Regions from separate parts of the Agarivorans sp. D1326 genome, predicted to be linked through region 1. Evidence: predicted binding sites of a transcription regulator. Region 1 holds the regulator's gene; each other region holds the start of a gene.
What was found. The regulator MetJ, encoded in region 1, represses methionine synthesis genes. The targets are predictions, from matches to a motif close to TAGACGTCTAGACGTCTA.

Region 1 (9,751 bases):
AGCAGAAAGGCGGCGACACTCATTAGAGGTGAGTCTTCACTTAAGTCTTTCTCAGTATATAAGTGGTACAGCTGCATAATGGCCAGTACAAAGGCAATGATTGGAAACACCGAAAACTTTAGCTCAGGCACCGTAAATAGGGCCAAGCTGGCGTTACCACATAAGCCTGCAATAAAAGCTAGCAATAGCAGCGATTTTCTTACCTTCATATTCACCTCTTAACTTAAGGCTTCCGAGCGATTGTAGAGTGCCGCTCCCTTGGCAACAATGCGTAACTGTTTAATGGTTTTATCGGCCAACAATTGGCGATCAAACTCGGCTAAATCTAAAGCAGATGCACCAGCATTAAAAACAATGATCACCATTGCCTCGGCTTGCATTTGCGCATCCTCTCGTGGGCAGCGATATTGCAGCTCTAAATAGTCGGTAAGCTCGGCAATAAAATGGGCGATCTCCCGCGCCACAGCGGCCCTAAAAGCCGGAGATGTCCCAGAACGCTCACGCAACAACAAACGAAACACATTAGGATTGTTATAAACAAACTCCATAAAGGTTTCCACCGAGGTGCCAATAACACTGCCACCACTGGCAATAATGCGCTGCCGCGCTTGGCGCATAAGCTGGCGTAAGGTTAATCCACCTTCATCTACTAAGGTTAGTCCCAGTTCTTCCATATCGGAAAAGTGACGATAAAAAGAAGTGGGTGCAATACCCGCTTCCCTAGCCACTTCCCTCAAACTTAAGCTCGACAAACCACGTTCAGCACTTAGCTGACTAAATGCCGCATCAATAATTGCTCTACGTGTTTTCTCTTTTTGCTGGGCCCTAACGCCACTCATAAACCTGCCACTTTCTTTCTATTTATAGGGCTATCATACCGTGAGTAGTAAAAAACCCAAATCGAACAATGCAAATCCTCACAAACCAAGTTTTTAACCATGAATCGTTTCTTGAACAGAATAATCAAAATGAAAACCATTTCATAAAAAAACAATATTCTCAATTAAACGAAAGATGCGAGCTGGGTCAATTTTCCATCAATCTGAAAACGCTATCAAGTATCTAGTCTAAAGACGCTGTGATTAACTGAGCTCATATAAGTTGTATTTAGCAAGGATGAATAATGAATTGGTCCAAGAGCGCCATCTCAATGGCAGTAGTATTTGGTTTAAGTGCTTGTGGCGGCGGCGGTGATGGCGGCGGCAACGGCGGAACACCTGATTATGAATACCAAGCTTATGCTTGTGATGCTGAAATTTACGAAAAAGCCAAAGAACTGCGCATCTACCAAGTAATGACCGAAGCGTTTATTGATGGTGACTCTAACCATGATTATAACGACGGTTATGGTACTAGCCATCACAAAGGTGACTTACAAGGCATTATTGACTCGCTTGATTACATTCAGGGCTTAGGCATGAATGCCGTTTGGATGACGCCGATTTTCGATTCAGAAGGCAATGGAAAATTAGATGCCACTGGCTACTTTACCCGCAACTACTTCGCCATCGATCCTAACTTTGGCACTATGGAGCAAGCGCGTACACTAGTGAACGAAGCTCATGCTCGTGGTATGTATGTATTTTTTGATGGTGTATTTGGTCACCATAAAGGCAACGTAACACCATCTCCAAACGGTTTAACGCCTTCAGGCGCGAATGACCCAGTTAGCTACCCAGGTACCGATAACGATACCCTTGAGTTTTATAAAGAGGTAGCTACTTACTGGATTACTGAGCTTGGTATCGATGGCTGGCGTTTAGACCAAGCTTATCAAGTACCGGTTGGTGCATGGGGCGAAATTCGTAAATCGGTTGAAGATGCCTCCAAAGCAACCACCTACACCATGAACGGCGAAACAGTTAACCCTATGGGCTACCTAGTTGCCGAAATCTGGAGAGGTGAATCTGAAATTGCAGAACAGGCTTACGGAACAGCAGAACAGCCCGGTTTATGTTCAGCCTTTGATTTCCCAGGTCGATACCGAATTGTTCAGTCTTATGCCGTGGAAGAAAGTGGCGGCAATAATCACAGTGCGGGCAACCTAGCCAGTGTATTTAGCACGCATTCGGCTTACCCTGAACACGCTGTTCCTAATGGTTTTATCTCTAACCACGATTTAGTTCGCCTAGGCGACTTACAACAGCGCGGCAACATCGCTGAACCAAATGAATCAGAGTACTGGTTACGACATAAAGCAGCAAATGCGTTTTTGGCTGCCTATTCAGGACCAATTACTTTCTACTATGGCGAAGAAATTGGCGATGAAGTACCTGGCTTTGCCGGCCAAGAAGACAACAATACCTGTGCAGCTGTTGGCTTGTGTGATGACCACGTAGCCCGAAATAGCGGAAAAGTTGAAGGCTTGCCAACTGGCGCCCGAACCAACGGTGAAATATTTGCAGCTAATACTGAGCAAGCAGATTTGCGTGACTACATATCAACGCTAATGCAAATTCGTTCAGAAAACCCAGCCTTATATAAAGGTGAACGCACTGCAATTGTTACCGACGAAGCAGTCAATGTTTATTTTGACCACAAGTTGTCTGGAGATAACGTAGTATTATTCCTAGCTAATACTAGCACTTCAGCCAAAACTGTTACCGTTAGCGATGCACAAATTGGTAGTAATGGCGACCTGAAAGACTTAGTTAGCGATGCCCTTATTTCTCAAGCTTCTGGTGAATATGAAATCACATTAGGAGCCCTAGAGTCTCGCTTCTTAGAAGTTGTAGCTCCTTCTCCAGAAGGCCCAGATACAGGCGGCATTGTCGGAGAAGGCGAGTTAGCAGATTGTACCCTACCTGATTCAAGTGAAGTTGGACCAATCGGCGAAGATGTATTTGCTCGAGGTTCTCACAACGGCTGGGCTGCAGTCGATTCTCACAAACTAAGCTACAAAGGTAACAACCTCTATCAATTAGTATTTGATGAGCCTAACGATACAGCCTTTGGCTTTAAATACGCAGTTGCTGAGTGGAGTGACGACAGTACTAAGCGTTTCGAAGTGTCGACTCCGAGTCAAACTGTTGTATTAGGAACAACACTACCAGTATCACGCATTGAAGGCTCTGGTAAAGAAATGAACGTAACGATTCCTGAAGCAGGTAAGTACGTTTATAGCCTTAAGATTGACAATGCAGATCCTGTGTCAGCTGCTGGCACAATGATGGTAAGCAAGTGTGAGTAAAAATTGAGAGGTGGCTTCACGCCACCTTTTCTTGTGCGGAAGGTTTTCTAGCAACCCTTAAAACTAGAGTGAAGGTAGCAACCTTCAAGCGTTTGTAAACACCCTTAATATCCTATTTGGCCTCTTAGTTTAAGAGGCCTTTTTTTATCCAACATCAGCTTATTTAAGGCTTTTACAAAGGCTAACTAAATCAGCTTGAATAGCCCCTGCAGTAACGTCTCTGCCCGCGCCTGGCCCTTGAATCACCAAAGGGTTTTGCTTGTACCATAAGCTCTCAATGGCAAACACATTGTCACAAGGTTTAAGGTTAGCAAAAGGATGAAGTGCATCAATTGCCGATAAGCCAACTTCAGCCTCTCCCTTTTGATTCACTTTGGCTAGAAAACGAATCACTTTGCCTTGGCGCTTAGCGTCATTAAAGGCTTCTAGCATGCTTTGGTCTAACTCGCTCATCGAGTCTAAAAACTGCTCTACAGTTAAGGCAGCTAAATGCTCTGGCACTAACGAGCTAAGCGCAATATCGGCTAGCTCCAACTGTAAACCCGCCTCTCTAGCTAAAATAAGCAACTTGCGCTGCACATCTTTACCAGAAAGATCCTCGCGAGGATCTGGCTCGGTTAAACCTTGATTTAAGGCATCGGCGAGCAATTCAGAAAAGGCCACTGTTCCGTCGTACTGTTGGAACAACCAACTCAAGGTACCAGAAAATATTCCTGAGATAGTATGAATCTCATCGCCAGAGTCGCGCAAACTTTGAATACTTTTTTGCACTGGCAAGCCCGCCCCTACTGTGGCGTTACTTAACCATTGAGCACCATGGTCACTAAAGGCCTGCTGCAAGGCTGAATAATTAGCTTGCTCACTCGCCCCTGCATGTTTGTTAGCGGTAATAAGATGGAAGCCATGCCGAGCAAATTCACCATAATAAGCGCTTAACGCTTCACTGGCGGTAATGTCTAACACAGCAAGCTCGTCATAGGGATGACGCTTTAGCTTATCAAATATCTCTGGCCAAATAAGTGCAGTATCGGCCTCACTGCTGTTTAGCTGCTCAAGCGCTAAGCCAGCAAAATCTAAATGGCCAGCTTTACTAGAAAACACACCCGCCAAACACAACTCAATTTGATGTTGCTGCTCCAACTTAGCCTGTTGCTGGCTAAACAACTCAAGCCACTGGCTACCGATGTTACCTTTACCAAATACCACCAAACCCAACTTGGTTTTTTGCTTGAATAAGTGGCTGTGTAAATCTTTTAATAGCGGCTCTAAGGTGATTTTTCTCACCACCGCACACAAACTTAGTTTGTCGGCACTAGAGTGAATAAACTCTAATGGCTGTTCGGCAAGGTGCTGAAAAAACTGGTAACACTGCTGCGGGTTATCACACACGCCCGCACCCACTAGAGCTACCAAACTGTAACCTTCGCTACGTTCAATTTTTTGGATATGAAATTGGCTCGCCAGTTGGTCTATTTTTGCTAAGGCTTCATCCACAAGCTCACAGGTGTAAGCCATACGTAAAGAACCGGTTTCGCTATGTTTATGGCGAGTAGCTGGCGCTAAATGGCTACAGGCTAAAACCTCTAACAACGCGGTGGCGTTGTGAGAAAAATCTTCAGTAAAAGTAAGCTCTAGCAATACCACATTGTCTACCGAGGTAACAATTTTAGCGCTGTGGCTGTTTGCGCCTTTTCGGTGAATTAAGGTTTGCCCGTCGTTGGGAGCGTAGCTGCAACGCAAGTTCACTTTTTGGCGAGAGCGCGCCAGTGGCTCTAAAGTGCGCGCATGCAATACCGAGGTACCAATGCGCGATAATTCTGCCGCTTCATTCAACGCAAGATTTTCGAGCAATACCGCATCTTTCACTAAACGTGGGTCTGCACTGTAAATACCGGCCACATCACTCCAAATCGTAGTAGACACAGCATCAGCCAAGGCGGCTAACTCGGTAGCCGAGTAATCACTGCCGTTGCGACCTAAAGTCACGGTACGTTGTTCACTATCACTACAAATAAACCCGGTTACCACAATGCGACAAGCGGCTTTTTCAGCTAAACATTTAGCTAATAAGGGGGCACTTTGCGTAACATCCACTTGCGGTTGGGTAGATAACTCCGCTTTAAAAAACTGGCGAGAATCTAACCATTCGGCTTGGCAATCTTGAGCACTTAACAAAGCAGCTAATAAACGTGCAGACCAACGCTCGCCAAAAGACAATACTTCGTTGCAGGTAAAGGCTGTAAGCCCACCTTCAAGAATACTAGCAATTTGGTGATGCTCGCCGTCAAGCGCTGTTAAGATCGGTTTGGCAGCTGCTTCATCAAGAAGCTCATTCACCAACTTGCTTTGAAATTCAATTAAACCGGTGAGCGCATCGGCTGCGGCATTATCGGCCTGTTTAGCCAACTCAATAATATTGATTAAACGGTTAGTGGTTTTACCCGCTGCCGATACCACAATTAAATCCTGTGCTTGGGTATGCTCGGCCACAATGGCCGCCACCCGCTTAAAGCACCCTGCATCAGCTAAGCTGCTGCCACCAAACTTATGCACATGTCTATTTACCGACATGACTTACCTCTCTACAACGCTGGTAAAACTACAGTTGGGCAAAGGCCTGCTGTAAATCATTAACTAAATCTTGCGAATCTTCCAAGCCTACCGATACCCGCAATAACTGATTAGAAATGCCAGCCTCTGCTAGCGCTTCCGCCGACATCGCAGCGTGCGTCATGGTAGCCGGATGAGCAATTAGACTCTCTACGCCACCTAAAGATTCCGCCAAAGAAAACAACTGTAAGCTTTTTAAAAACTTAACCATTTGGCTTTCTTCTAAATTCAATTCAAAACTGAACATAGCACCAAAGCCTTTTTGCTGGCTTTGCGCTAAAACATGCCCAGGATGCTCTGGCAAACCAGGATAGTAAATCTCGCCCACCGCTTCTTGCTGCTTTAAGCATTCCACCAAGGCTTGGGCGTTTTGTTGGTGCACATTCATACGCGCTTTAAGGGTACGTAAACCACGCAAAGTAAGGTAAGAATCAAAAGCCGACCCCGTTAACCCTAAACAGTTTGCCCACCACGCCAATTGCTCGGCCAGTTCTTCGTTGGCCGCAACCACCATACCGGCCACCACATCCGAGTGGCCGTTAATGTATTTAGTGGCCGAGTGCACCACAATGTCGGCACCTAACAAAATTGGCGTTTGCAAAGCAGGCGACAAGAAGGTGTTGTCTACCACCACCAATGCGCCTGCAGCATGTGCCTGCTCGGCAATGGCTTTAATGTCTACAATTCGAAGCAAAGGGTTACTTGGGGTCTCTAACCATACCAATTTAGGCTTCTTAGCCAATAGCTGAGCTAGAGCTGCGTCATCGTTTTGATCAACAAAAGCCACTTCAAAAGCATTCTTTTTAGCTAGGCTGTCGAATAAACGGTAGCTACCACCGTAACAATCATGCGGCGCAACCAATAAATCGCCTGGCTCAAGCAAGGCAGTAACAAGGTTAACCGCCGACATACCGGTGTTAGTAATTACCGCACCAGCACCATGTTCTAAATCGGCAATCGCCTCGGCTAAAATGTGGCGAGTAGGATTACCCGAACGGCTATAATCAAACTGGCGTTTTTGGTTAAAATCAGCAAAGCTGTAGTTACTCGACAAATAAATAGGTGGCACTACCGCACCGTGTTGGGTATCACTTTCAATACCGCTGCGCACTGCTATAGTAGCCGCTTGTAGATCTTTTAAAGACATTGCTGATTTACTCCCTCAATTTATCCTGCCACTTTACCACCAGCAAAAAAGACGTCAACACTTCTAGACGTCTAAATGTCTTTGCTGTTGGATTGCTAAGTCGCATTTCCCCCGTTACAATAGGGTCTCTTTAGTTTGGTGTGTATTGCAGAATGTCTACAGATTGGAATGGTGAGTGGATCAGCCCTTACGCTGAGCACGGTAAAAAAAGCGAACAAGTAAAAAAAATCACAGTATCTATCCCACTAAAAGTGCTAAAGATATTGACCGATGAGCGAACCCGTAGACAAATAAATAACCTACGCCACGCCACCAACAGTGAGCTACTTTGCGAAGCATTTTTGCACGCCTACACAGGCCAACCGCTCCCCGACGACGCCGACTTGCAAAAAGACAAGCCCGACCCGGCCTTAGAGAAAGCCGCCCAAGCGGAACTCAATAAAGAAGATTAACATTTTACAAGGCCGCTCACCGAGCGGCTTTTTTATTGCCTAAACCCAGCGTACAACAAACTATTTTCACCAACTATTACTCATAAACTGTAATCAAATTGGGGGCTTACCGGTCTGTAAACAGGCTCTTAATTTAAAATAGGTAAAAGGATGAAAACGTCGTACCCACCTCAGTTAGCTTCAAAGCTATCACTTGGCCTTTTATGTTTAAGGCTAAGCATTGCCCTCGTGTTTATAATATGGGCATTAGATAAAGTACTTGTACCAGAGCATGCTATAAAAGTGTTCTCTGGCTTTTACGGATTAAATTTAACCACCAATGCACTTATTGCCATGGGGCTTGCACAACTCGCCTTTATCGCAGCCTTTACCTTAGGTTTATGGAAAAACATCACCTACCTTGCGGTGTTGGTGCTGCATGCTGGTTCAACATTCTCTTCATTTGCTAAGTATCTAGACCCATTTAATAACTTATTGTTCTTTGCTGCTTGGCCAATGCTCGCTGCATGCTTAGCTCTCTATTTGCTGCGAGATTATGACACTTGGACTTTGGGTAAAGCTCACTCTTTAGAGCAGAGAGAAGAAGCCAACAACTAAGTACTAATTGATAAAACGAAGCCGCTGATTAAGCGGCTTTTGTTGCTTTACCTTACCTAAGGCTACGCTTGCCTCCATTTGCTTTATTTCTCATCTGTTAGCTAAACGCACCCGTTTCGCCTAACTGCGACGTCATTTTCTTTGAACAACCAAAGAAAATGAAGCAAAAGAAAGGTTGCCCCGCATTATCTGAACACTCAGGAGACACTAAATATGAAGTGAAAGTTTGTACTGCGTTTGCTAATGAGTTCAGCTGCGTATGTCTAACTTCGAAAGAAAATAAGCTCAGCAAAACATTAAGCAATCGACTTTCTAGTTTAGTTAGTTATCATCCTCAAAAAAATTTCTATTTTAAGTCAGTTAATAACGTCAAGGATGATCATGAAAAAGCTATACACAGCTGCGCTAATTCTATTAGCAGGATGTGCCAGTACTGAATCAAATACCGAAGTAACTTCAACAATTCTCGACTACGGGATTTACGGGCAATCAAGTCTCACAGGAGAATACTCAGCAAGCAATACGCCAAACGATTCGGTACTAACGGGTAAGAGTGGAAAAGTCACTAAGCAAACAACTGAGATAGCAGCTCAAGTGGGTACAACTTTTGGTTATTGTTTTGAAGTAAAAGCTGGACAAAAAAAGGTTGAAGTAACTAAATCGATTACCAGCCCTGAAATGATAGATGATGACGGGAAAATCTATACTTCGATGTCATACAGTAAAACGCTAAAACTAAAAAACGGGACAACGAGTAATTGTCATTTCTACTTCATCGAAGAAAAATGGGAAGCTGTTACTGGTAACTGGTTATTTGAAGTATTCCATGAAGGTAAACTTCTAACTAAAAAGCAATTTAGCTTAATCTAAAAACTATTAAGCCCCAGACACAAAAAAAGCGCCCTTAGGCGCTTTTTGTTTGCTGTGTAGCGTAAATAAGGCTGGCTTATTTTTTGCCCAATACAGCGAATTTCTTGTTGAAACGATCAACACGACCACCGGTATCAACGTTACGTTGCTTACCAGTGTAGAACGGGTGACATTTGTCACATACGTCTAGGAACATTGCGCCAGTGCGAGTAGATTTAGTTTCGATTACGTTACCGCAAGAACAAGTAGCAGTAAGTACTTCGTAAGTTGGGTGGATATCAGTTTTCATGGATTACCTCAATACTTGGGCCGTATCGCCATCTGGTCGCCACAATTGACACCAAACACCATACGAAAGCAACTCTATCAGAGCCTATAAATTTTAGGTGGCGGATCATATAAGAAGCCACCTAGCATAGCAAGCACCCAACAACAAAAAGCGGGCAAAAATTCGCCAAACGCTTAATTTGCTCCGCAAGGTGCTCTGCCAGTAGAATGAGACAGGTTTTTTGCTTGAGTTTATTCATTAGTGTCGATTGTTCGTGTTGCCTTAGCTATTCCCCTGCGTCGCCTTTTTGATTACAGCGTGCCAGCAAACACTCCAATGCCAGCCATTGGTACTCGCGTAAAGGTGCCTTTTGGTAAAGGCGAAAAAGTGGGTTTGGTAATAGAACACCCCAGCGACAGCGACATTGCCGAAGGTAAACTTAAACCTTTTAATGAATCACTCGATCAACAAGCATTGTTACCAGAAAGCCTATTTAAGCTACTTAATTGGGCTAGCTCTTATTATCACCACAGCTTGGGAGATGTGATCAGCCAAGCCTTGCCAGCACTTTTACGCAAAGGTGAGCCAGCCAAAGCTAAAAGCATTGTGGTGTGGCG
Region 2 (9,751 bases), on a different contig from region 1:
AGTAGAGAATACAGCAACATTGAGCCATGGCCGTTAGATAGAATAAAGCGGTCACGGTCTGCCCAGTTTGGGTCAGTTGGGTTGTGTTTCAAAAAGTCGCGCCATAGAACTTCAGCAATGTCTGCCATTCCCATTGGTGCACCAGGGTGACCAGAGTTAGCTTGCTGAACTGCATCCATGCTTAAAGCACGAATAGCGTTGGCGTATTGACGACGAGAAGACATGAATTTCTCCTGCAAATATTAGGGCTATTGGGTATCGAGAGGCGCGTATTGTCACAAAGTCAACGGTGTTACTCAATATTTATCTAAAAAGAATCTCCAGTTTTATGCATTTTTTCTGCTGAATGCTTAAGCAATCGCATATTTACAGTTTGAATCTTCGTGATAAAGTCTTGATATAAGAACCAAACAAGGACGTTAAACAAAAAATGGCGAACAACTTTGCTTTTCGCAGCCGCAGTTTTTTTGTTTACCTGTTCATAGGTTTGTTCTCCAGTGGCTTAGCATTATTGTTTAGTGATCTCGCCCACCTCAACCCTAATCAGTTTCTTGATTCGCCCTTACCTGTTTATTCACTGCCCTTTATTGCGGCTATTTGTATTCTGTTGTTTGAGCGCTTATTTAGTCGTTACAAACAAGTGGGTTTAATTTTTGTGGTGAAGGCTTACCACTTTGATGAGGGGCAGCTGCACTGGGGTAACCTGATATATCAGTTTGCGGTAGGCCTGCTGTTAACGTGGGGTGGCTATGCCGTAGGAATAGTTGGCCCAGCCTGTTATCTAAGCGCGGTTGTTGCCAGTAATTTGTCTTATTCCGCGCGCTTAACCGAAGGTCAAGTACGCTTAAGTGTTGCATGTGGCACCGCCGCGGCAGTAGCGGCTTTATTCAATGCGCCATTGGCCGGTACGGTGATAGCTTATGAGTTAGTCATGCGCCGCTTTAATTGGCGCTCTATCGCCACCATTGCCGTGGTGGCAGCAACAGCAAGCGTTATATCGCAATTACATGGTGGAAGCATGTTAACAATTAACCTGCCTCCACAGTCTTTTGAATGGCATGGTTTAGCGCAGTTTGCCTTACTCGGCATGTTGTGTGGTGTATTTGCTACTTTGCTGGTTAAGCTTATTCGCGCCATGCCCAAACTTAACCGCAACTATGCGGTAACCATTGCTGCTAGTGCGACAGCCTTGGCAGGACTGCTAAACCCTCAATGGTTAGGTTTAGAACCTATTACGCCAAACGGTTTACTTTATTGGGAGTTAGATCTTGGCCAACAGCACCTCTGGTTATTAGCTAGGATCGTCTTAACCACTGTAGCTTTAGCCTTTGCCCTACCCGGTGGCAGTTTGGGCCCCATGTTGGTAATTGGCGGTATTTTAGGCAGTATCATTGGCGAGGTTATTCCTAACAGCGCAGACTTAATGCTAGTGATAGTAGGTATGGGCGCCATGTTTGGCGCAGTATTTCGCACCCCCTGGGCAGCATTTTTGCTAATTACCGAACAAACCATGCAGGTTGAAATTGTTATACCAGCCATAGTGGCGTGTTTGTGCGCCAGTGCCATTGCCAAATATATCTTCCGTTCACCCAGTTTGATTGAGCAGCAACTGCTCAATGCGCAAATCCGCTTAATCAATAGCCCCGTTCTAGTTAAGGAAGAAAACAAAACGCTAGATAGTGAACAGTTGCAGCAAAGTTAAATGTAAGACCCAGCAATAGCGGCGACGACAAAGAGACAAGCTTAAATACAAGTACCCTCGCATTCTCTATTACCAAAACAACTCGCTAGCTAGATAAACTGAGCAGCGCTCTCCCAACAAATGTGTGAAACGAATAGCCCAGTCCCAGCACTACAGATAGCAAAATCCTAACCAGCAAAGATGAGCCGATAATACCTGTCAAATAAGACAAGAAAGGAGCTATTCACCGGAAAAACTAGGCGAAATGAAAATGAGAACGGTATCACAGAAAAATACGATAGGCTTGCAGGCTTAAGTGTTCTAGAATGACACGGATATTAATAGTGGCTTTGTATTTTATAGGGATTTTTTTTATGCGCCGCCCAGTTGTACTGTTAATAATGGCTTGGTTTTCAGGTCAAGTTTTTGCTGCCGTAAATACCGACACCACCACCTTCCAAGCTAATAGTCGAGTGATTAAAAGCTTCAGCGATGAACATGGTGAAACCACCAAGCACATACCTAGCATCAAAAAGTTCGATGCTGGCCAATACTTCTATTCGCAAACTCTTAAGTACCACGACTTTGTTTGGTCATGTAAAGAATACGATGATGGCGGCCAATGCCTAGATTTAACCCGTAGTCCTCGTCCTCCAATTCGCTTAGTCTCTTTTGTGCATGACCGAAATGACCAAAGTAAAATTCAAGCTGATTTGGTGCTGCTTTATAACCAGCAGAATGACAAAAAAATTGAGCTAATTAACTTGAGTGAAGACAGAACCGCTCGTAGCAAGTATCAAGTTTCTACTCTGCCGGTTGTTGTAATTGTGCGTGGCGACGAAGAAATCGCTCGCAAAACCGGACTCGAAACCAGGCAAAACTTGAGCAACTGGATCAAGCACGAGCTGAGCAAGCCCTAACAACGCAACTTGCACTCATAATTTTACATTTAGCCGCTTTAGAAGCGGCTAAATGCTTTACAGTTCAAATTAAGATCTAACAACCACCACCTTTAGGCTTTTCTATGCGGTGCTCTGTATCTGCCGTTCGAACATACCACCAGCCCCTAAAGATAACTAAGCGATTAGCAACAAAATAGATTTTGCTAAGATCTCAAAGTTGAAAGCCTGCGTATTAATGGGCAAATTCAATAAAACTAATCTGCCAATGTGAATTATTTTCATTAATAAGCGCTAGCAAATCTTTTACCCCTCACTTAGAATAGACGTCCAGATGGTAAAACATCCATACGTATATAATTCCATTTACGAGATATAAACATGGCTACTCATTTATTTACTTCAGAATCAGTGTCTGAAGGGCATCCAGACAAAATTGCAGATCAAATCTCTGATGCAGTATTGGACGCAATCTTAGAGCAAGACCCAAAGGCACGTGTAGCCTGTGAAACCTACGTAAAAACCGGCATGGTAATGGTAGGCGGCGAAATCAATACCTCTGCCTGGGTTGATATCGAAGAACTTGCTCGCTCAACAGTACGTGACATTGGCTACACCCACTCAGATATGGGTTTTGATGCTGACTCTTGCGCAGTGCTTAACGTTGTGGGCAAACAAAGCCCAGACATTAACCAAGGAGTAGACCGCTCACGCCCAGAAGATCAAGGCGCTGGTGACCAAGGTTTAATGTTTGGTTATGCCACCAACGAAACCGACGTATTAATGCCTGCACCAATTACTTACTCACACTTGCTGGTTAAGCGCCAAGCAGAAGTGCGTAAAAATGGCACGCTTGACTGGTTACGCCCAGATGCTAAATCACAGGTTACCTTTGCTTACGAGAATGGCATTATTACTGGCATTGACGCTGTAGTTTTGTCTACACAGCACTGTGACAGTATTTCTACTGCCGATTTACGTGAAGCCGTAATGGAAGAAATCATTAAGCCAGTACTACCTGCACAGTGGCTTAACGATAAGACCCAGTTTCACATTAACCCTACTGGCCGCTTTGTAATTGGTGGCCCAATGGGTGATTGTGGCTTAACCGGTCGTAAAATTATTGTAGACACCTACGGCGGCATGGCACGTCATGGTGGCGGTGCATTCTCTGGTAAAGATCCTTCAAAAGTTGACCGTAGTGCCGCATACGCTGGCCGCTATGTAGCTAAAAATATTGTTGCCGCAGGTTTAGCCGATCGCTGTGAGATTCAAGTATCTTATGCAATTGGTGTGGCTGAGCCGACTTCAATCAGCATTGATACCTTTGGCACTGGCAAAATTGCCGATGACAAATTAGTGGCTTTAGTGCGTAAGCACTTTGACCTGCGCCCTTACGGTATTTTAAGCATGCTAGATTTGGAGCGCCCAATCTATAAAGCAACCGCTGCTTACGGTCACTTTGGTCGTGAAGAGTTCCCTTGGGAAGCGACTGATAAAGCAGAACTACTAAAGAGTGAAGCTGGCTTATAAGCTATTGCTCACTCGTTAAATTAAGCCGAAAGCGTATAATCGTCGATTATCCTTTCGGCTTTTTTATTGGCTAAGTCTAAGAATTCAATTTGTGCAGCAAATAACTCATCAAGTAGAACTGTGCTTTAGGCTGGCAGAAAGCCATTTTAAGCAAAGCTTTAAGCGCCCCGAGCTGGTGCTGTCATCGCGAAAAAGTAAAGTGGCGGGTAGTGCCAATTTAAGTCAATGGCGCTTGCGTTTTAACGCCCATTTTTATCAACAGCAACCAGAACACTTTTTAGCGCAAACCGTCCCTCACGAAGTCGCTCATCTTGTCTGCCACGCGGTATACGGCCGAGTAAAACCCCACGGTGTAGAATGGCAACAAATAATGCAGCAGGTTTTTAACTGCCCCGCTGCTACCACTCACAACTACTCACTAGAACATCTACAGCTAAGCAGTTTTGAATATCGCTGTGCCTGCCAAGTTCATCAATTAAGTGTACGGCGTCATAATAAAGTGTTAAAAGGGGCCAGTTATCAGTGCAAGAAGTGTAATCAACGATTAAGAGTTTGAACAATCGTCAATGGTGATAACCCTGGTAGGTAAACCATTTCTTCCCCCAGTAAAGTTAACCATGTAACCCATACCATCTTGCAGAGCACCAAATTCCACATGAGAATTACAAACGTTATTAGCTAATCGAAGCTGAGAGTCAGAAATAGAATTTGCAGTCCATTCCCTGCGCTTGTCGCGAAGGCGGTGCTCAATAACCAATACATCACCCACAACATAACAATGTGTTTTTAAATAACTCACAGAACTCACTCTTTTATTGCAACGCTCAACGAGTAACTGTTTAGTAGTTTCGGTAACAACCGAAGGAGGATTTGGTTGATAGTTCAATGCTATTTCTTCCACTTTTTGATTGGTCGCAGCACAACCTAAAAGCCCCATCATAGAAAAAGCCAAACCAAGTTTAATTACTTTCATATTCAGTCCCTTGAAAAAGGCACAGACTACAATAAATAACGAATAAATCAATATAGAAATATCCTAAGTACTAATGGATTACTAGGCATAAGTAAGCAATAGGTTTATCCTTTAACGGTCAAATCCTTAACCATTACAACAACCCAAAAGGCCTATTTTTCACCATGCGCATTCCACGAATTTTCCACTCTCAGCCGCTCTCGCTAAACATGGTCACAGAGCTTGATGATGAAGCAGCTAATCACGTTGGGCGGGTACTGCGCATGGAAGCTGGCCAGCAACTTGAGCTGTTTAATAACGATGGCAATAACTACGCAGCACAAATAGAAAAAGCCAGTAAAAAGCATGTGTCGGTGAAAATTACCGCAGTTACCGCTAACCCTAGCGAGTCTCCACTGCATATCCATCTAGGCCAAGTGATTTCTCGTGGTGACAGAATGGAATTTACCATTCAAAAATCTGTGGAATTGGGGGTCAACAAAATCACTCCTCTCACCAGCGAGCGTTGCGGGGTCAAGCTCAACCAAGAGCGCTTTGAGAAGAAGCGCCAACAATGGCAAAAAATTGCTATTGCTGCTTGTGAGCAGTCGGGGCGCAGTGTTGTGCCAGAAATAGCGCCACTACAAAGCCTGGAGCAATGGGCCAGCGAAGAGTCTGCCGCTATGAAGTTGAATTTACACCCAAAGGCCCCATATAGCATTAAGACCCTGCCAACTCCTGAACACGGAGTAAGGCTACTTATTGGGCCAGAAGGTGGCTTAAGCGAGCAAGAAATTGAAAACTGCAATCAGCATCAGTTTCAAGAGACAATTTTAGGGCCGCGGGTACTGCGAACCGAAACAGCAGCCCTTACGGCTATTACCGCTTTGCAATGTCAATTTGGAGACTTAGCATAAATGAGCATTAAACTTGGTATCGTGATGGATCCCATCGCCGACATTAACATCAAAAAAGATTCTAGTTTCGCCATGTTGCTAGAAGCTCAATCACGCGGCTACGAGATTTACTACATGGAGATGCAAGATCTCTATTTAGATGGCGGCAGGGCTGCAGCTAAGATGCGCCCATTAGCCGTACAACATGACGAGCAATCTTGGTATGAATTAGGCAGTGAAGTGGATCAAAGCTTAAGTGAGCTAGACGTCATTTTAATGCGTAAAGATCCTCCTTTTGATACCGAGTTTATCTACGCCACATATATTTTAGAGCGCGCCGAAGCTGAGGGCAGCTTAATCATTAACAAGCCGCAAAGCTTACGCGACGCTAACGAGAAATTGTTTACAGCTTGGTTTGCCGAGTTTACCCCAACCACGCTAGTTAGCAGTGATATGCCGCGCTTAAAAGCTTTCCACCAGCAGCACAAAGACGTCATCATGAAACCGCTAGATGGCATGGGTGGAGCATCTATCTTTCGCCTAAAAGAAGGCGATCCAAATGTTGGCGTGATACTCGAAACACTCACTAATCATGGTCAAGAGTACTGCATGGCGCAGAAGTTCATCCCAGAGATTGTAGATGGCGATAAACGCATTTTGATTGTAGATGGTGAGCCTATGCCCTATTGCTTAGCGCGCATTCCATCGAAAGGCGAAACCCGTGGCAACCTGGCTGCAGGTGGCCGAGGTGTTGCTCAACCACTTTCAGACAGTGACTGGCACATCGCTAATGCCATAGGCCCGGCTCTAAAAGAAAAAGGCTTAGTATTTGTAGGCTTAGATGTGATTGGCGATAAGGTGACTGAAATAAACGTCACTAGCCCTACCTGCATCAAAGAAATTGAAGCAGCCTACGATATTTCCATTACCGGTAAGTTAATGGATGCAATAGAAGCTAGACTTAAATCATCAACCTAAGTAGTTAAAAGGGTTAATTTGGACGCAATGAACACTTTGCAGAATCAGTTTTTAATCGCCATGCCGAGCTTAGAAGACCCTTTCTTCAAGCGCTCGGTAGTCTATATGTGTGAACATAACGAAGAAGGCGCAATGGGCCTGGTGATTAATGTACCGGTCGATTTATCGGTAGAATCACTGCTGCAACAAATAGAACTGCAAGACCAAGTAGAAATGATCCGAGAAGATTTGGACCGCCCGGTATACCAAGGCGGCCCAGTGTCGCAGGAACGAGGTTTTGTGCTGCACTCACCGGTAAAAGGCTTTAGCAGCAGCTTAAAAGTAAGTGAAGAGCTAATGGTCACCACATCTAAGGATGTGCTCGACACCTTAGGCACTGATTCCCAGCCCAGTGATTATATCGTCACCTTAGGTTATGCCAGCTGGGAAGCCGGTCAGCTGGAGCAAGAGATTGCTGAAAACTCTTGGCTAACCTTACCGGCCAGTACCGACATTATTTTCTCAACCCCCATTCATAAACGTTGGGAAGCCGCGGCCAAAAGTTTGGGCATTGATATCTGGCAATTATCTAACCAAGTAGGTCACGCTTAATGGCCAGATCTGGAGAGCGCTCAGCCCTTGCTTTTGACTTTGGAACCAAAAGTATTGGTGTTGCCATCGGTCAAGAGTTAACGGGCTCAGCTAAGCCGCTGGCCGCCATCAAAGCTCAAGATGGCATTCCAAATTGGCAAACTTTAGAAGAACTGCTCAAGCTATGGCAGCCCGATCTACTGGTAATTGGTTTGCCACTTAACATGGACGGCACCGAGCAAGATCTCACCAACCGAGCTAAAAAGTTTGCCAACCGCCTACATGGCCGTTTTGGCTACCCAATAGCGATGCAAGATGAACGATTAACCACGGTAGATGCAAAAGAAAAGTTATTTGAGTTAGGCGGTTATAAAGCCTTAGAAAAAGGCGCTGTAGATAGCCTAGCCGCCGCCTTAATTTTTGAAAGCTGGTGCGCCGAGCAATACTAGTTACTCGCCTAAATGAGTTAATAAAAAGCCTCGATATTATCGAGGCTTTTTTTTGTTTGAAGAGCTAAGCCTTCTATTTACTTGAGCCAGACCAAATGTCTTTATCTATTTGCTGTTTCAATTCTGGGTACTCGTCGCTGTTAAAACTTGGCACTTTGCCGGCGTCTAGCTGGCGATTGTAATCAGTGGCTAATTTCACAACCACACCAGAGAGCATCAAAATAGCCACAAGGTTAACTAGCGCCATAAAGCCCATCGACACATCGGCTAAATTCCAAATAATGTCGATTTTGACCACTGCGCCTACCATTACCATTGCTAGTACCAATAAACGGAAGATCCACAAACCGGCTTTATGGTTGTGCTCTAAGAAAATTAAGTTAGTTTCTGCATACGAGTAGTTACCCACTATCGATGTGAAAGCAAAGAAAATAATCGCAATACCTACAAAGTAACTTCCCCAGGCACCCACTTGACCACTTAAAGCTTGCTGGGTTAGTGCAATCCCATCACCGGTAAGTTGCTCGTTGTGGCTAAGCAAAATAATCGCTGCAGTTGCAGTACAAATCACCACAGTGTCGATAAATACCCCAAGCATTTGCACATAGCCCTGAGAAGCAGGGTGCGGCGGATAAGGCGTTGCTGTGGCCGCTGCGTTAGGCGCACTACCCATACCAGCTTCATTGGAGAATAAGCCACGCTTAATACCGTTCATCATCGCCGCGCCTAAAGCACCAGCACCAGCCTCCTCAAAACCAAAAGCCGAGCGGAATATAAGGCCGAACACCTCTGGCATTTGTTGAATATTCGCCAATACAACCAGCAAGGCCACTACCACATAAGCTAAGGCCATCACTGGCACCACCAACTCGGCAAAGCGAGCGATGCTGCGAATACCGCCAAAAATAATTAGCGCGGCCGCTATCACCAGTACTAAGCCCACTAGGTATTTCTCAAAGCCAAATGCCTCGTGCAAAGCAGAAGCGATAGAGTTAGCTTGAACGGCGTTAAACACCAAGCCAAACGCAATAATTAGGCAGATGGCAAATACCACGCCCATCCAACGCTTGCCTAAGCCTTGTTCCATGTAATAAGACGGGCCACCGCGAAAATTACCATCGCTGTCTTTTACTTTATAAAGCTGGGCTAAGCTGCTTTCAGCAAAGCTAGTTGCCATACCCAACAAGGCAATTAGCCACATCCAAAATACCGCACCAGGCCCACCTAAGGTTACCGCAACAGCCACACCGGCTAAGTTACCGGTACCTACCCGCGCCGCAAGACTAGTACATAAAGCTTGAAATGAGGAGATACCACTAGCATCACATTTACGGCTAGACTTCATTACCGAAAACATATGACCAAAATGGCGAAATTGAATAAATTTGGTTCTTACGGTGAACAACACACCCGTACCCAACAGCAAGTAGATGAGCAAGTTGCCCCACAGCACATCGTTTAACCAGTTCACAATCTCATTCATGGTTCGGATTCACCTTACGTTTAATGTTGGTTAAAAACCTAAGCTAGGTTTGAATGGACGCGGATTTTAAGGAACTGCGCGCGACTATGCTTTGATATATAACAAAAACAAGATAAAAACTCACATCGATATAAATTAACGGTATAAAAATCCATGACTACAAATAGCAACTACAGATAAAGCTTAGAAAATCTCGCAAAAAAAGCCTAAAAAAGTGAGCCGCTGTAACTATTTTGCAACATTAGTATTTTACTTTTTGTGCTCGTATGGTACTTATTAAATTGCAACAACATACAAGGAGATAACCATG
Region 3 (9,751 bases), on a different contig from region 1:
CAACACAAAAAAGCTCAGGCCAAGCATTACCAAAGCAAAACAAATTGCCACTACCGTAAACAACAAAGGCCAAATACTTAACGACGCTTGGAAGCAGCGAGCAATTGACCAAGGTTGCTGTTTAAACTGGGCGCGCATGTACAAAATGATTGCACCTTGATAAACAGGCTGCATTAACAAACCTATTATCACAAACATCCAGTAATTTGCGGTAGAAGGCTCGCTAGGGTTTTGAACATATTGGCTTTGCAGTGCGGCAAAAGGAACAGCAAAGGGCAAAACCATTAATGCCAATTGAGTAAAATGCTGACGGTAAAAACGTAAGCTATCGGCCAACCAGTCCCATAAACCAACTATTGCCATACTGCTTTCACTACTCCTTTAAAACCGCCAACCAACACGTTTATGCTAAACCAATGCACTGATGTAATTGATTTAGTGAGGCTATTGTCCAGTTTACATTTTCCAATGGCTGATATTCAGGTTCACAGCTCTTGCTTCTTTGTAACCACACACTGCTCATCCCCGCTGCATTAGAGCCTTGAGCATCATTCACCAAGTTGTCTCCCACATAACAACATTGGCTAAGCTCAAGCTTGGCCAATTGCGCGGCTTGCTGAAAAATCTCTGCTTTAGGCTTAGCAACACCAGCCGCTTCTGCGGTTAGAACAAACTCAAAATAATCGAACAAGCCAGCTGCACGTACTTTTCGCTGTTGCATATCTTCTGGCCCATTAGATACTAACGCCAGGCGCCAGCCTTGTTGCTTAAGCTGATCTAAACAAGCCAAGGTATCACCGTACAACACCGTTGCATCAATATATTGCTGCATGAAATATTCGAAAGCCTGCTCAGCAGCATCAGCACTTAAACTCTTATCTTGCAAAGCCTCGCGCGCGCGGGCTTGGCGCATTTCAGCGGCGCTAAGTTTACCTTGTAAAAAAGCTGGATAATGAAGTTTTAGCGCACGCTTCCAATGGCTTAGGGCATCATCAGCTTGCGAGGGCCTATATTTACCAAACAAAGCTTTAGCGGCGGTTTCGGTAGCAACTCCGTCATCCACTAAGGTGTCGTCTAAATCAAACATTAGCATCTTGGCTTGGATTGGTTTAATCATCGGTATTCCTTTTATTTTCAGTCAGATTAGCGACAGGAAATAAGAAGTCAACGATTGTTTACAGCAAGTCCTTCTGCCTTCCCCCAAAAAGCTAGTGATCTAATCGGCCAGTGCTAACGTTATATTGAGGCAAAACACAATTGGAAGGACTCATCATGAAAACTCAATCTGTTGGCCTAAGTGATGTTACCGTGCTTTTTTACCCAAGCGACAACCCTTATCAGCTGCAATCTATGCTGTTAAAAGATCAAGTTGTGAATTGCCAAGGCAGAGTGGTGATCCCCAGCAAACACAAACAGGGAAAAATTATTGTTGCCGTGATAGCCGGCCAAGCCGACTTACTAAACTTACTCGGCGACCGATTTGATGTAAGCCCCTTGTCTGTGGCTTAAGATTTAGCAGCTGCGGTATCTTTAGAAGACACTGTATCCTCCAAATCAGCTTCCGCACACATATAAGCGCGACTAGAACAAAATGGCGTAAGCGGCACACTGGGCTCTAATGGCTGTTCTTGCTCGGCCAATTGACGTTGATGCTTATTGGTGACTCTAGCCACAATATAAAAAGCCATTCGCAGTGCCAATAATCCAAATACAACCGTTCCGACTGCTTGACCACCCAACACGCCCAACGGGCCAAACCACTGTCCACCTAAATAAACAAAAGGGATTGTGCCTAGAGTTGCTTTACCAAAATTAAGCATGGTAGAGGTGCTTGGGTAACCAAGATTATTAAAGGCAGCGTTAGCCACAAACATCGCCCCATTAAATACAAAGCTAAAGCTTATCCAGGTACAGAAGAAACCAATAACAGTAGCCGCTTCGCCACCCACGCCAAACACATCCACAATAACGTTTTGCCCTAACAGCAAAATTAACGACACGGCAACAACAAACCCACCGTTAAACCAAAGCGCTTTGCTTAAGGCCTCATGTACTCTAGCGTAATTATTTGCACCAAAGTTTTGCCCAACAATAGGGCCAATGGCGCCAGATAACGAGAATATCATGCCAAATGCCACCGGCATTATACGTCCAACCACAGCCCAACCCGCTACGTAGGCATCGCCAAAAATAGCAATAGAAGCAGTAACATAGGCATTGCCCAAAGGGGTGGCTACATTGGTCATCATGGCAGGAGCTGCCACCTTTAAGATAGCGCGCAGATCTTCCAGCCACTTTTGCAAACTAAAGCCAGCAAACAACTGGTGCTTGTAGACCACTCCAGACAAGGCAACACCCGCAACCACAAAGCGCGCAATAACCGAGGCAATAGCGGCACCAGGTAATCCAAGTCCAAGCGCAAATATAAATATCGGATCGAGTACCGCATTTACCCCACCGCCAGCCAAGGTAGACCACATCGCCCGTTTTGCATCACCTACCGAGCGCAGTGCAGCGCCACCACTCATGGCCAAACCAAGAATCGGTAGCGAAGGCAGCAAGATTCTTAAATACTGTACTGCAAGTTCATGGGTTCTGGCCTTAGCGCCAATCAAGCTCAATAGCTCTGGCGCAAAATACCAAGCCAAAGCGGCAAAAGCAGCGCTAATCAAAAAACCAGTAAATAAGATATTGGTGACTAACTGCTTAGCCCGCGCTTTATCTTGCTGGCCAATCGCTTTTGACACCAAGGCGGTCATCGCAATCGATAAGCCAATAGAAATTGAAGTGGTAAAAAATGCGATAGTACCGGCGTAGCCTACCGCTGCTGCAAGCTCAGCCTCACCCAGTAAGCTAATAAAAAACAGATCGGCTAAATCAACCAAAAATAAAGCAGTTAAGCCAATGGCATTGGTGGAGGACATAACAACAATGTGGCGAAAAATATCACCAGAGACGAACTTTGCCTTTGGCATAGAAACTCTCAAAACAACTGGGTAATTTCTAGTGTAGGCGCTAATTAAAACGAAGTCATTGGCGAAATAGCCCCTTAATTAAAGGGGCTATTGCTAGTTAAATTTAGCTAAAGCTAGCACGTAGCTCTTTGGTTGCTAATACCATGTTGTTTAAGGCTGCCTCAGTTTCCTGCCAATTACGGGTTTTTAAGCCACAATCTGGGTTTACCCACAAGCGTTGCAATGGGATCCATTGTGCTGCTTTATCTATCAACGCCTTAATATCATCAATGCTAGGAATGTTAGGCGAATGAATATCGTAAACACCTGGGCCAATTTCATTTGGATACTCAAAGTGCTCAAAGGCCTGCAACAAACTCATCGCCGAACGAGAAGTCTCAATGGTTAATACGTCGGCATCCAATGCGGCAACCGCCGGCATAATGTCATTAAACTCGCTGTAACACATGTGAGTATGGATCTGCGTTTCTGGCTTGGCGCTAGCGGCTGACAACTTAAAGGCCGATACCGCCCAGTTTAAATAGTCATCCCATTGGCTGCGTTTAAGCGGCATACCTTCGCGAATAGCAGGTTCATCAATTTGAATAACTTGAATACCGGCTTGTTGTAGCTCGGCCACTTCATCATTAAGGGCGATAGCGATTTGCTCAGCGATTTGGGCGCGGCTAATATCCTCTCGGGCGAAGCTCCACGTCAAAATAGTCACCGGACCAGTTAGCATGCCTTTAACCGGCTTGTTAGTTAAGGATTGCGCATAACAGCTCCACTCAATGGTAAGAGGTTTAGCGCGCTCGATGTCATCTACAATAATTGCTGGTTTTACACAACGCGAACCATAACTTTGCACCCAACCAAAGCGGCTGGCAATAAAGCCATCTAATAGCTCGGCAAAATACTCAACCATGTCGTTACGTTCGGCTTCACCATGCACTAACACATCCAAATCTAAGCGCTCTTGACACTCAATCGCATCCTTAATGTGTTGCGCAAGCGCAGCATCATAATCAGCTTGGCTTAGTTGCCCAGCCTTATATTCGCGACGCTGACGACGAATTTCATTGGTTTGTGGAAATGAACCAATAGTAGTGGTTGGCAAGGGTGGCAATTTCAAACTTTGCTGCTGAATCTCTTGGCGCTGTTCAAAGTTTAAAGTACGCTCACGCTCAGCCGAGGTTAAGGCGCTAATTCGCTGCTGCAAGCTGGAGTTGTTTTTCTTGCTAAGGTTTTGCAAAGCGGCACTGTATTGGCGAGATAGCCGCAAGGCGTCGGCTTCACCGTTTAGCGCTTCATCAAGTATTTGCAGCTCAGACAATTTTTGCTCCGCAAAAGCCAAACGATACTTAGCATCACCTAAGTCCGTTTCACTCTCTAGATCAAGCGGGCTGTGCAATAAAGAACAAGACGAGGCAAGCCACAGGCGCTCACCTAAACGAACTTTAAGTGAGCTGTAGTTCTCGATAATCTCTGGCAAATTTGCTCGCCATACATTGCGACCATTAATTACACCGGCAGACAGTACCCACGCTTCAGGTAACCAAGTTAGTACTTGCTCAAGCTGTTGTGGAGCGGCAGATAAATCTAAATGCAGCCCGTCTACCGCCAATTGCTTAATCACCTCAGCATTGTCTAACACATCTGCAAAGTAGCTGGTCAAAAGTAACTTAGTGGGGCTGAGCTTTGTTTTATAAGCAGCTAATAATGCGTCTTGCCATTGCGAATCGAGCTCTAGGCCCAAGATAGGTTCGTCCACTTGAACCCACTCTACACCTAAATCAGCAATAGCTTGGAAGATCTCGCGGTAAACCGTTAACAACTGTGGCAATAACGACAAACGGTCAAAATCACTGGCTGCTTGGTCGTCATTTTTACCTAGGTACAGGTAAGAAACAGGCCCCAAAATAACTGGCTTAACTGCATGGCCTTGCTCAAATGCTTCGCGAATTTCATCAAACAGTTGCTGCCACTGTAGGCTAAATACACTGTCTTCAGAAAACTCCGGCACAATGTAATGGTAATTGGTGTTAAACCATTTGCTCATGTCTGATGCCGCATGATTACAGCCACAGCCCTGTTGGCCACGAGCAATTGCAAACATGCTATCTAGGTTAATTTGCTCAGACTGGTGACGCTTAGGCAGGTTGCCTAACAATAATGAGGTATTGAGTACTTGGTCGTACCAAGCAAAATCGCCGACGGTCACCCAAGCTTGACCGCTGTCTTTTTGCGCTTGCCAGTTTTGTTGGCGAATGTTTTTGCCAACTTGTAATAACTCTTGCTGCGAAGATTCGCCACGCCAGTAGCTTTCTAAAGCAAATTTTAGTTCTCGTTGCTTACCAATTCTTGGGTAACCCAATATGTGAGTAGTGCTCATATCAATATCCTTTTAGCCGTCTAGATGTATAAATCCATATTGACCAGAGCGAGGCCTCAACACAATTGAAAAGCCATCAAGTTAAATTGAATTTCTCTCAACTCTGCTTAATCCAGTGAAAACTGGTTATACAGAATTAAAGCGATCCCCATACCTATATTGAAAAATATTCATGTTAAGCCATCTAACTTGGCACTTATATGTACAAACAAACCTGAACTGCCTAAGCTGCAAATTCGCCCAAACACTTAAAGGAACTAGCCAGATAAATGTTAGAGATAAAGCATTTACGTTGCATTCAAGCTATTGCTGCTAGCTCTTCTTTAAAGTCAGCGGCTGCTAAGTTGTTTATTACAGATTCGGCGCTATCTCACCAGCTAAAAGACTTAGAGCAACGCATCAATAGTCACCTAGTGTTAAGAAAGCAACAGCCCTTGCAACTCACCCAACACGGCCAGCAACTGCTTAGTTTAGCCCAGCAAGTGCTGCCTTTAATTGAACAAACCGAGCAACAATTTAGCGCCGCCCAACAACAGCAAACACGTTTAAACATTAGTGTTGATTGTCATGCTTGTTTTCAATGGCTACTACCCGCTTTGCAGCGATTTCAGCAAACTTGGCCAGAGGTAAATAGCCACTTTTGCCAAGATAAAGACTATAACGGCCTACCTTTGTTACAACGCGGTGAAGCTGACATTCTGCTAACGTCTGAAGTAAGCCCAGAGGAGCAAATCCACTTTGAGCCTTTGTTTGAATATGAAATGGTACTTATTTGTCCACCTCAACACCGCTTAAGCAGCCAAGCAACAGTAAAAGCCTCCCAGCTGAGCCAAGAGACCGTCATTAGTTACCCGGTAACGCCACAACGCTTAGACTTATATCGTTACATTCTTCAACCCAGCCAAGTAGCTGTAAAACAATGGAAACACGCCGATAACCCAGCCATGTTACTGCAAATGGTCGCAGCGGGAATGGGAGTGGCAGCGATGCCTTATTGGGCAGTAGAGCATTATGCGCAACAACAATTTGTGCACTTATTGTCGTTTGAACAGGCTTTATGGCGCCCCATGTACGCAGCTTTTAGTAAAAACGCTCAATCAAGTACAGTGCTAAAAGATTTTGTTGAGCTCATTTTGCAACAAGCCCTCAGCCAACTAAAAGGCAGCAGAGCACTAAGCTTTAAGCATAAATAAAGCGTCAATTTGATTTGACGGATCCGCCAAAAAGAGTTTACTTTTAATAACATAAGGAAAGCTCCAAGCTCGTATTTTAACTTTTGGCATAGGTTTTTGCGATGGTGTCTGACTGGTCTCCAGCAGAGTTTACAGAAAGAAAAATGAGCCTTGTCATGCATTTGGCAGGTTTCATTCCTAGTGCTTATTTTTCAATTACTCATTTAGTTGATGGGGTATTTTGGTACGGCTTAGTGGTACTACCCTGCGCCTTGGCCATTTTAGTTTCGCTATTCTTCTTATTCACCAAGCCGGAATCCAACCATTACAAAACTGCCGACGTATGGTTCTTATTGCTAGCCATTCCCCCGGTATTATTAGCACTAACTCAACCCAATATGCATGGCGAGTTTTTTGTTCCCGCATTAATTTTGGCCAGCTTTATTCACTTACCTCTGCAAATGGCAGAGCGCCTTGTATTGGCTGTAAGCATTCTGGCAATAATTCTTGGTGTTCATCACTTAGGTGTTCATCAAGGTATACGATTTAGCATTGGCGTGGTGGCTTCACACATTTTTGCTTGGGGCCTGGCGCGGGTACTGGTAAAACAAAATAACGAACTAAAAGAACTCGCTTTTAAAGACTCCCTCACGCGCTGCTACAACCGCAGAGCCTTGTTTGATGAGCTGCTAAAAGCTACCCAACAACACAAACGCAGTGGCATAAAAGCTAGCATTATCCTTTTAGATTTAGACCATTTTAAAGCCATTAATGACCAACATGGCCATAATGTAGGCGATCAAATACTGGTGTGGTTTGCCCACTTTTTGCAACAAAACACCCGCGTTAACGACCGCGTTTTTCGCTACGGAGGCGAAGAGTTTCTTATCATGTTGCATGATGCAGACTTTGATACTGCCTACCAAACTAGCGAGAAGCTCGTAGCTAAAATTTCTAGTTTATTGGCGCCTAACCAACTGTCGATTAGCTTTAGTGCAGGTATAGCTAGCATCAAAGAAAGTGAGAGTATTGATGATTGGATTGAACGGGCAGACCAAGGTTTATATCAAGCCAAGCAAGCGGGGAGAAAGCAAACTTGGCCCAGTCAATTTGAGCGTGTAGAAACCAGCTCACCAAAACAGCCTATTTAAACAACTCGTTTAAATAGGCTAATCACTACTAACGTTAGTTTATAAATATAGTTTTATTAACTGATCTTGCTAAAGCGATAAGACTGGATCATTTTCTCTTCACTACCTTGCTGTGAGTAGGTTTCAACAATCCATAGCTGCGGGCTCACCACTCGTAACTCCATGCGCATATTAGCTGTACTAACTTGGCTCAAAGGATAGTAGCTAAAACGATTCATAGCCGCTTGAAATTCCCCAGCATACACAACATCGTTCTCAAGATTTGAAGCGCTCACACTTAACTGATGTCCCTGTTGCAGGTTATAACTTATCGTTGTGCTGGCTTGTAGTTCAAGTTGTTCACCTGCAACTTCTAGCTGCTCTAGCTCTACCGTAGCAGCGTCACTTTCCATCATTTTACCGCGAGCAAGCCCCTGAGCTTCGATGGTGCTACCATCAGGCTGAATCGCCCAAACGTTTACCTGCCATTGACCCAGCAACTTGTTCAAATGCTCACCTTGATTGGCCGTTGCATTATCACCATTCATAATCACTGTGTTTGGCTGGGAGATAGCTTCTGCAGTTACGTCGGTTCGACGATTCTCTTGGCTATTCTCGTAATCGCGCATTGCACCACTGGCACCACCAGCCGCAGCACCAACAGCAGCACCTTTCACTGCCAACTCTGCATCTCCAGTCACCGCGCCCATAACCAAACCTACAACGGCTCCACCTACTGCACCGGTTTTCATTCCTTGGTTAGGATCTGGCTCACCATCCGTTGAGGCACAGCCAGCAAGCATGCTGCTTGCAAGTAAAACGACACTAATAGAGGTTCCGACTTTGTTCATTCAAGATTCTCGTGGTTGCTAAATAATCGGTCGCTAAGATAAATCAAAGCACCAGCTAGCATCAGAGCATGCAAAAAATATTTTTTTATAATCAATGCCTAGCGAGCCACTTTGGGCGATTCAACAAGTGCTGCTAAAATAAACCACATAATAACAATTACTTGAACTCTCTAGATGGCTAACTACAAGAGCATTGCCGACTACTTGCAGCAAAAACGTAACCAAGCAAACCTAACCCAAGAACAGCTTTGCCAAGTATTAGCGGCCTTTAGCCCAGAATTTAGTGAGCTTGATGCCTTGGCGGTGAGCCGTTGGGAGCGGGGCAAAGTAGAGCCAAGTTTAAATCGGCAGCTAGAAATTATTCGCTACTTTGGTGATGAAGCTTATAAGATTTTCACTTCCAGCAGTTTTAGCTCGAAAACCTTCCTAGCAACCAAGCGATGAATAAAGTTCTTGAAGCTCGAGCCAAGTTTAAACACTACTTGGGGGCTCATCCTTATCTCCCTCAAAGAGAGCTGAGCTTTGAGCGCATAAGCCCACCCCACCCTTTAGCGGATCATAGTGCTCAACACTTAAGCAATTACATTGATAACCTCACCTTTGGCTATGAGCAGTGGGACAGCGCTTGGCTCGAGACGCTTCAAAACCATCCCGCTGCAGAGGTAAGTTACTATTTCTACCTCGGTCAACTCGCTGGGCATTGTTTTGCTCTCAAGATAAAACAGCCCTATTTTGAGAAGCTACTAGATAAAAGCTTAGATGAAACCGATATATGCGAAGAAATGCTAGCCAGCAACAATGAACCAGCCAGCTTATATATTTACTCCATTTACACAGGGCGAGTAAACGCCATCACTCAAGTTTACGAAAACTTGTTTAAAGCCTTCATTATGAATAAGTCGTTAAGCTATATAGGCATTAGAATTCGCCGCGACATTGCTTTTGTGATGTTAGAAAACGTACCACACTCCATTGAAGCGATAGGCCCACCAAGTGACAACCGTAATGTTGGTATCAAACATAGAGGTAAGCGCTATCAGTACGTAACCTGTAGGATAGAACGACAAGCGCTATTTAATTCACCGGTATTTTTAAATATCTTAAGAAGTAATTGAGGAGTTCTGAAGAGGCTATTGAATAGCCAAGCTCTCTTGCTCTTTTCGCCACAAACGGTGCCCACAGGCTAGACAAACACACTCACGGCGGTGATCCATCAGGCTTTCCAAACCATACTCCCACGTTTGGTCGCTAT

Region 2: a site for MetJ is predicted at 2,904-2,921, ahead of metK (methionine adenosyltransferase). Genes of this name have one in related genera too.
Region 3: a site for MetJ is predicted at 5,360-5,377, ahead of metE (5-methyltetrahydropteroyltriglutamate--homocysteine S-methyltransferase). Genes of this name have one in related genera too.

The regions. Positions count from the first base shown of each region.
Region 1 is NZ_JBTWEN010000012.1:108,396-118,146, reverse strand. Features, by position in the region: gene ACYFDN_RS19225 (DUF1422 family protein) at 1-209, opposite strand, end outside; gene fabR (HTH-type transcriptional repressor FabR) at 219-839, opposite strand; gene ACYFDN_RS19215 (alpha-amylase family glycosyl hydrolase) at 1,124-3,190, shown strand; gene metL (bifunctional aspartate kinase/homoserine dehydrogenase II) at 3,350-5,761, opposite strand; gene metB (cystathionine gamma-synthase) at 5,790-6,947, opposite strand; gene metJ (met regulon transcriptional regulator MetJ) at 7,100-7,399, shown strand; gene ACYFDN_RS19195 (hypothetical protein) at 7,628-7,996, shown strand; gene ACYFDN_RS19190 (DUF3859 domain-containing protein) at 8,378-8,866, shown strand; gene rpmE (50S ribosomal protein L31) at 8,943-9,155, opposite strand; gene priA (primosomal protein N') at 9,396-9,751, shown strand, end outside.
Region 2 is NZ_JBTWEN010000009.1:6,850-16,600, forward strand. Features, by position in the region: gene tkt (transketolase) at 1-224, opposite strand, end outside; gene ACYFDN_RS16530 (chloride channel protein) at 431-1,702, shown strand; gene ACYFDN_RS16535 (YbbN family protein) at 2,056-2,601, shown strand; gene metK (methionine adenosyltransferase) at 2,962-4,113, shown strand; gene ACYFDN_RS16545 (SprT family zinc-dependent metalloprotease) at 4,205-4,669, shown strand; gene ACYFDN_RS16550 (hypothetical protein) at 4,658-5,086, opposite strand; gene rsmE (16S rRNA (uracil(1498)-N(3))-methyltransferase) at 5,251-5,982, shown strand; gene gshB (glutathione synthase) at 5,983-6,939, shown strand; gene ACYFDN_RS16565 (YqgE/AlgH family protein) at 6,967-7,530, shown strand; gene ruvX (Holliday junction resolvase RuvX) at 7,530-7,958, shown strand; gene ACYFDN_RS16575 (alanine/glycine:cation symporter family protein) at 8,032-9,441, opposite strand; gene ACYFDN_RS16580 (DUF3545 family protein) at 9,749-9,751, shown strand, end outside.
Region 3 is NZ_JBTWEN010000004.1:114,201-123,951, forward strand. Features, by position in the region: gene ACYFDN_RS09255 (YciC family protein) at 1-363, opposite strand, end outside; gene ACYFDN_RS09260 (HAD family hydrolase) at 404-1,117, opposite strand; gene ACYFDN_RS09265 (DUF2375 family protein) at 1,273-1,509, shown strand; gene ACYFDN_RS09270 (MATE family efflux transporter) at 1,506-2,975, opposite strand; gene metE (5-methyltetrahydropteroyltriglutamate--homocysteine S-methyltransferase) at 3,079-5,346, opposite strand; gene ACYFDN_RS09280 (LysR substrate-binding domain-containing protein) at 5,616-6,539, shown strand; gene ACYFDN_RS09285 (GGDEF domain-containing protein) at 6,683-7,669, shown strand; gene ACYFDN_RS09290 (YMGG-like glycine zipper-containing protein) at 7,726-8,499, opposite strand; gene ACYFDN_RS09295 (hypothetical protein) at 8,674-8,943, shown strand; gene ACYFDN_RS09300 (hypothetical protein) at 8,940-9,614, shown strand; gene ACYFDN_RS09305 (hypothetical protein) at 9,630-9,751, opposite strand, start outside.